DNA from 3 places in the Pseudomonas sp. KK18 genome. Region 1 is predicted to be linked to each of the others. Evidence: predicted binding sites of a transcription regulator. Region 1 holds the regulator's gene; each other region holds the start of a gene.
What was found. Region 1 encodes FliA, which starts transcription of late flagellar genes. Its sites were predicted from a motif close to CTAAAGTTTNNNNNNNNNNNGCCGNTAA; they were not measured.
Positions count from the first base shown of each region.

Region 2: the regulator FliA is predicted to act here: its motif matches at 682-709, upstream of V6607_RS07405 (methyl-accepting chemotaxis protein).
Region 3: the regulator FliA is predicted to act here: its motif matches at 1,383-1,410, upstream of V6607_RS02090 (methyl-accepting chemotaxis protein).

Region 1 covers NZ_CP146605.1:5,366,201-5,368,467, reverse strand. Annotated here, with positions in the region: gene fleN (flagellar synthesis regulator FleN) at 16-849, shown strand; gene fliA (RNA polymerase sigma factor FliA) at 846-1,586, shown strand; gene V6607_RS24045 (chemotaxis response regulator CheY) at 1,757-2,131, shown strand; gene V6607_RS24040 (protein phosphatase CheZ) at 2,150-2,267, shown strand, end outside.
Region 2 covers NZ_CP146605.1:1,657,338-1,659,604, forward strand. Annotated here, with positions in the region: gene V6607_RS07400 (histone deacetylase family protein) at 1-572, shown strand, start outside; gene V6607_RS07405 (methyl-accepting chemotaxis protein) at 752-2,267, shown strand, end outside.
Region 3 covers NZ_CP146605.1:471,326-473,592, forward strand. Annotated here, with positions in the region: gene V6607_RS02090 (methyl-accepting chemotaxis protein) at 1-1,340, opposite strand, end outside; gene V6607_RS02095 (16S rRNA (uracil(1498)-N(3))-methyltransferase) at 1,519-2,226, opposite strand; gene tatC (twin-arginine translocase subunit TatC) at 2,223-2,267, opposite strand, start outside.

The sequences.
Region 1 (2,267 bases):
AGGTAAAGAAATAAAATGGGCAGCATGCATCCCGTACAGGTGATCGCGGTGACCGGCGGCAAAGGTGGCGTCGGAAAAACTAACGTGTCAGTGAATTTGTCCCTGGCCCTGGCAGAGCTTGGCCGTCGCGTCATGCTGCTGGATGCTGACCTGGGGCTGGCGAACGTCGACGTTCTGCTGGGACTGACGCCCAAACATACCCTGGCCGATGTCATCGAAGGCCGCTGTGAGCTGCGCGACGTACTGTTGCAAGGCCCCGGCGGGATTCGCATCGTGCCGGCCGCTTCCGGCACCCAGAGCATGGTGCACCTGAGCCCGGCGCAACATGCCGGCCTGATTCAGGCGTTCAGCGACATCGGCGACAACCTCGACGTGCTGGTGATCGACACCGCCGCCGGGATAGGCGAATCCGTGGTCAGCTTCGTGCGCGCAGCCCAGGAAGTGTTGCTGGTGGTGTGCGACGAACCCACCTCGATCACCGACGCCTACGCCCTGATCAAACTGCTCAACCGCGACTACGGCATGAACCGCTTCCGCGTGCTGGCCAACATGGCCCAAAGCCCGCAGGAAGGGCGGAATCTGTTCGCCAAGTTGACCAAGGTCACGGATCGCTTCCTCGATGTCGCCTTACAATACGTTGGCGCAGTTCCTTACGACGAGTGTGTGCGCAAGGCCGTGCAAAAGCAGCGTGCGGTCTATGAAGCGTTCCCTCGTTCGAAGTGCGCATTGGCGTTCAAGGCTATTGCCCAGAAGGTCGATACCTGGCCGTTGCCCGCCAATCCCCGGGGGCATCTGGAGTTTTTCGTCGAGCGATTGGTGCATCAGACGAGCGCAGGACCGGTGCTATGACAGCCAGCGGCTACAACCTTTACAAGAAGTCGGCACGTGACAGTCAAGTCGAATTGATCGAGCGCTATGCGCCCCTGGTCAAGCGCATTGCCTATCACCTGCTGGCGCGCTTGCCTGCCAGCGTGCAGGTCGAAGACTTGATCCAGGCCGGGATGATCGGCCTGCTTGAAGTGTCGACCAAGTACGACGCGAGCAAGGGCGCGAGTTTCGAGACATACGCGGGTATCCGTATCCGTGGGGCCATGCTCGATGAAGTGCGTAAAGGTGATTGGGCGCCGCGATCAGTGCACCGCAATACGCGGATGGTGAGTGACGCAATTCGCTCAATTGAAGCAAAAACCGGTCGCGACGCTAAAGATCATGAAGTTGCGGCCGAACTCCAATTGAGTCTCGACGATTACTACGGGATTTTGAACGATACCTTGGGCAGCCGGCTGTTCAGTTTCGACGACCTTTTACAGGATGGCGAACATGAAGGGCTGCACGAGGACGGCGCGAGTGCCCATCTCGAACCGTCACGGGACCTGGAAGATGAACGCTTCCAGAGCGCGCTGGCGGACGCGATAGCCAATTTGCCGGAGCGTGAGCGACTGGTGTTGGCGCTGTACTACGACGAAGAGCTGAACCTCAAGGAAATCGGTGAGGTCCTGGGGGTCAGCGAATCGCGGGTCAGCCAGTTACACAGCCAGTGCGCGGCCCGCTTGCGGGGGCGTTTGGGAGAGTGGCGAGCGCGCTGACAGGCAGTGTGGGGACACTGCGAACGATACCGTCCAGGCCCTGCGCCCGGACGGGCTTGGCCCGTGGTGCGCCCCCGGTAGTCCTTTTTGTGTAACGCCTGTTGATTGATATGGCGCGCCCAGGTGCTGGGCGCGTTTAAGACTGCTTGGAGGTCGAATTGGACAAGAACATGAAAATCCTCATCGTTGATGACTTCTCAACGATGCGGCGGATCATAAAAAACCTGTTGCGTGACCTTGGGTTCACTAACACGGTCGAGGCGGATGACGGTATTACGGCGATTCCGATCCTCAACAGCGGGAGCATCGACTTTCTGGTAACGGACTGGAACATGCCGGGCATGACCGGTATCGATCTGCTGCGCCACGTGCGCGCTGATGAAAAACTGCGCAGCCTGCCTGTGCTGATGGTGACCGCTGAAGCCAAGCGTGAACAGATCATCGAAGCCGCCCAGGCCGGGGTCAACGGCTACGTGGTCAAGCCATTCACTGCACTGGCCTTGAAAGAGAAGATCGAAAAGATCTTCGAACGCATCGGTCATTGATGCTGCCACGGGGGAGCTATGGAGCATAAAGAATCATCGCAGGCCGACTTTGAGTCGACCCTGAAAAAACATGCTCATCAACTCGTCGAAAGCCTTGAAAGAGGCCAGTTCGGCGACGCGGTGCAGTTAATCCATG
Region 2 (2,267 bases), 3.5 Mb from region 1:
GCCCGCCAGGCCACCACGCGCGTTTTGATGCAGCCGGTGGGTTCTGCTATATCAACAACGCGGCGGTTGCGGCGCAGGCGTTGCGCGCTGGCTTCGAGCGCGTCGCCGTACTCGACACCGACATGCACCACGGGCAAGGCATCCAGGAGATTTTCTACGAGCGTGATGACGTGCTGTACGTGTCGATTCACGGCGACCCGACCAACTTCTATCCGGGTGTTGCAGGCTTTGCCGAAGAGCGCGGCGCTGCTGCGGGTGAAGGCTTCAACCTCAACCTGCCGATGGCGCATGGCGCGAGTGAGGCGGTGTTTTTCCAAAAGCTGGAACAGGCATTGAAGGCAGTGAAGGACTTCTCGGCGGACGTGCTGGTGTTGTCGCTGGGGTTCGATATCTACGAGCTGGATCCGCAAAGCAAAGTGGCGGTGACACGGGAAGGATTTGCGCGGCTGGGGGAGTGCATTCGTGGATTGGGGTTGCCGTGTGTGATCGTGCAGGAGGGCGGGTATCACCTGGAAACGCTGGACAGTAATGCTCAGGCGTTTTTTGCAAGTGCGCAGGCGTGGTCAATGTAACCCGCTGAATAAAGCGCCCCGGACTGCCTTGGAAATACATTCAAGGCGCGTCCGCCCCGTGGGCCTTTTACGTCGATAATTTATATCTCTTAACTTCTGGTCGACACCCCTAAAGTCCCGCCCTGACTGGCCGAAACTCTGTCATACGATGTCGTATGCCCATAATGAGAACAATCGCCATGTCGCTCCGCAGCCTGTCCATCGCCCGCCGTGCGGGTCTCGGTTTTGCCTTGATTGCCTTGCTCGTGGCGCTGTTGGGGTTCTTTGCGCTCTCGAACATGGCAAGCATCCGCGAAAGCGCCGTGCAGGTTGAACGTGGCCTGGTGCCGAAAATGCGCCTGGTCTCGGATATCCGCGAAATCATGCTGCGCATCCGCACTATTTCCCTGCGCATGGCCCTTGATCCCAATCCCGCGAGCCTCTCGCAATACCGTAGCCAGATGGACACCCGCAGCCAGGATCTGACGAAGAAACTGGCCGACCTGAATGCGGTGATTGATACCCCCGAGGTACGCAATCTTTATGATCAGTTCCAGGTCTCCCTGCGTCAGTATCAGCAAGGTCTCACTCAGTCATTCATCCTCGCCGACAAGCAGCAGACCGCCGAGCTGAACAAGTTGCTGCTGGTGGACATGAAGACCGTGGTCGACGGTTCCGGCAATCAGCTCAATGCCCTGGCCGACTATTACAACGCCCAGATAAACCTGCAGGGCCAGACGGCCGAGTTGCAGTACAGCCGCTCGCGCACGATGGTCTTCGGCTTCGTGCTGCTGGCGGCGTTGAGCACCGTGGCCCTGGCCTGGTTGCTGACGCGCAGCATTGTCGGCCCGCTCAGCCACGCGGTGCGCGCCGCAGAAAACGTCGCCCAAGGCGACCTGACGCAAACCGTTGAAGTGACCGGCGATGACGAAGTGACGCGCCTGCTGGTGGCGTTGCAGACCATGCAAGGCAGCCTGCGCAGTACCTTGCAGCTGATTCGCCAGTCGGCCGGGCAGATGGCCGCATCGGCCACCGACCTCAACGGCATCACCGACCAGAGCAGCCGCAGCCTGCAAAAGCAGACCGCTGAAATCGAGCAAGCCGCCACCGCGGTCAACGAGATGACTTCGGCCGCCGATGAGGTGGCACGTAATGCAGTCTCCACTTCCGAATCCACCCGGCTCTCCAATGAAACGGCCCGCGATGGCCAGCAGCGCGTCGGCGAGACGGTCAGCGCGATTCAGGCGTTGAGTACCAACATCGGTGAAACCTCGAGCCTGGTGCAAAACCTCGCCGATCAATCGCGGGACATCGGCAAGGTGCTCGATGTGATTCGCTCCATCGCCGAGCAGACCAACCTGTTGGCCCTGAACGCCGCCATCGAGGCGGCGCGTGCCGGTGAGTCCGGGCGTGGCTTTGCCGTGGTGGCCGACGAAGTGCGTGCGCTGGCCCATCGCACCCAGCAATCGACCCTGGAAATCGACCAGATGGTCACCGCGATGCGCAGTGGCTCCAGCGAGGCACTGACCTCAATGCAATCGAGCACCCAGCGGGCCAGCGAAACCTTGATCCTGGCCGAAGGCGCCGGTGGAGCCTTGAGCCAGATCACCGACTCCATCGACCAGATTCACCAGCGCAACCTGGTCATCGCCAGCGCCGCCGAGGAGCAGGCGCAAGTGGCCAAGGAAGTGGATCGCAACATCGTCAACATTCGTG
Region 3 (2,267 bases), 2.4 Mb from region 1:
AGGCGCTCGATCTGGGCGATGGCCTCACCGACCACCTTGTCGCCTTCACGGGCCTGCTGGTCGGCGGCTACGGCGGCTTCCGAGGCTTCTTCAGCGTTACGGGCGACTTCCTGCACGGTAGCGGCCATTTCGTTCATGGCGGTGGCCACCTGGTCGGTCTCGACCTTCTGGCTGTTGACCCCGGCGCTGGTCTGCTCGGTAACGGCCGATAGCTGCTCGGCGGCACTGGCGATCTGGGTAACGCCGTCGCTGATACCGCCAATCAGCTCCCGCAGGCCCACGGTCATGCTTTGCATCGACCGTTGCAGCTGCCCCAGTTCATCCTGGCGCAGGGAGATCAGGTTGTGGCTCAGGTCGCCGGACGCCACGCGCTCGGCGACTTTGAGGGTCTGGTTCAGTGGAATCACGATCTGCCGGGTAATGGCCCAGGCGGCGAGTACACCAAACGCCAGCGCGAGGGCGGTGGCCAGTAACAGCAGGTTCTTGGCGTGGGCGGCATCGGTATCACGCACCACGGTTTGCGAAGTGGTGAGTTTGTTACTGCGATCGAGCAGGATATCGCCCTGCTCGCCCATGATTTTCATCGCGGCGGCACTGGCCACCTGGGAGTCGCGGTACTGGCTCACGGCGGCGCGGTAGGCCTGCAGCGAGGCGCTGGCCTCTTGCAGGTTGGCCCGGTATTGCTCGGGTAACTGGTCGTTGAGGTCGGTGATTTTCTTCAGGGCGTTGTCGATGGCATCCAGCGCCGGCTGTTCGGCCTCGACCTTGCCGCTGTAGGTGTAGCCGCGCACCTGGAAGCGCGCTTGCTGGATCAGTTTGCTCAGGTCGACCACGCTGTTGAACAGGGTGACGCTGTCGCCTTGCAGCAGGGATTTTTCCACTTCGTTGATTTTTGCGACGGCGTTGTCGGCGGTATCGCCCAGTTTGCTGCGGGCGCCTTCACGCTTGAGGCCGGCCTGCACCATGGCGCCGAAGGCTTTTTTGTATTGGCCCAAGGCATCCTGTTGCTGCTCTACCACGAGCTTGTCGTCGGGTTGCTCGATCAGGTCTGCGGCGGTTTTCAGGCCACTGTCCAGCTGGGTGATCAGGTCGTTGACCGCGCTGGTGCCTTGTTCGCCGCGGCGCATTTCGAAGTCCAGTCGCGCCAGGCGCAGGTCCTTGGTCAGCCCGTTGAGGCTGGAGATGTAGCCCAGCTTGTCGCCACGGCTGATCACGCCGCTGAGGCCGGTCCAGCCGGTGAAGGTGATCAATAGGGTCAAGACCAATACCAGGCCGAAGCCTATGCTCAGCTTGCGGTTGACGCTGACATTCCCCAGTTTCTCGGCTAACCAACGATACATGCTGCGAACTCCCCTGGAACAAGGCTTGGACTTATTCAGAGCGTATCGGCAGATTCGGATGTTTCTGTAGGAGCGAGCTTGCTCGCGAAGGTCGTCAACGATAACGCGGGCATTCTGAGTGAGCGCGGTGTCCTTGAGTTTTTCGCGAGCAAGCTCGCTCCTACAGGAGAGGGCGGTGTTAGAAAAGGCGGGCGAGCAATGCGGTGACGGCGGTTTCGACTCTCAGGATGCGCGCGCCGAGTTGCACCGGCTGCAACCCGGCCTTGGCCAACAGGTCCACCTCGTAGGGAATCCAGCCGCCTTCCGGCCCGATGGCCAGGGTGACCGGCTCATCCAGCCCGCGAGGGCAGGGCGGATAGTCGCCGGGGTGACCAATCAGGCCGAGGGTGCCTTGCGCCATGGCGGGCAGGCGGTCTTCGACGAATGGCTTGAAGCGCTTTTCGATCACGATCTCGGGCAGCACCGTGTCCCGGGCCTGTTCCAGGCCGAGGATCAATTGCTCGCGAATCGCTTCCGGCTCCAGGAACGGCGTCTGCCAGAAGCTCTTTTCCACGCGATAGCTGTTCACCAGCACCACCCGCGGCACGCCCATGGATGCAACGGTTTGCAGCACCCGGCGGAGCATTTTCGGACGGGGCAGGGCCAGCAGCAGGGTCAGGGGCAGTTTGGCCGGCGGCGGCTGGTCGAAGGTCACTTCCAGCTCGGCTTCCCGGGCTTCCAGGCGCAGCAACTGCGCGTTGCCCATCAAACCGCCAATGCGTCCGACCCGCAGGCTGTCGCCTACGGCGGCACGGTGGACTTCCTGCATATGCACCAGGCGCCGATCACGCAGCACCACCCGGTCGGCCGCGATAAAGTCGGCCTCCTCAAGCAGCAGCAGGTTCACGGCTGGGTCGCTGGCGGCTGGTCGTCATCGGCGGGTTGGTC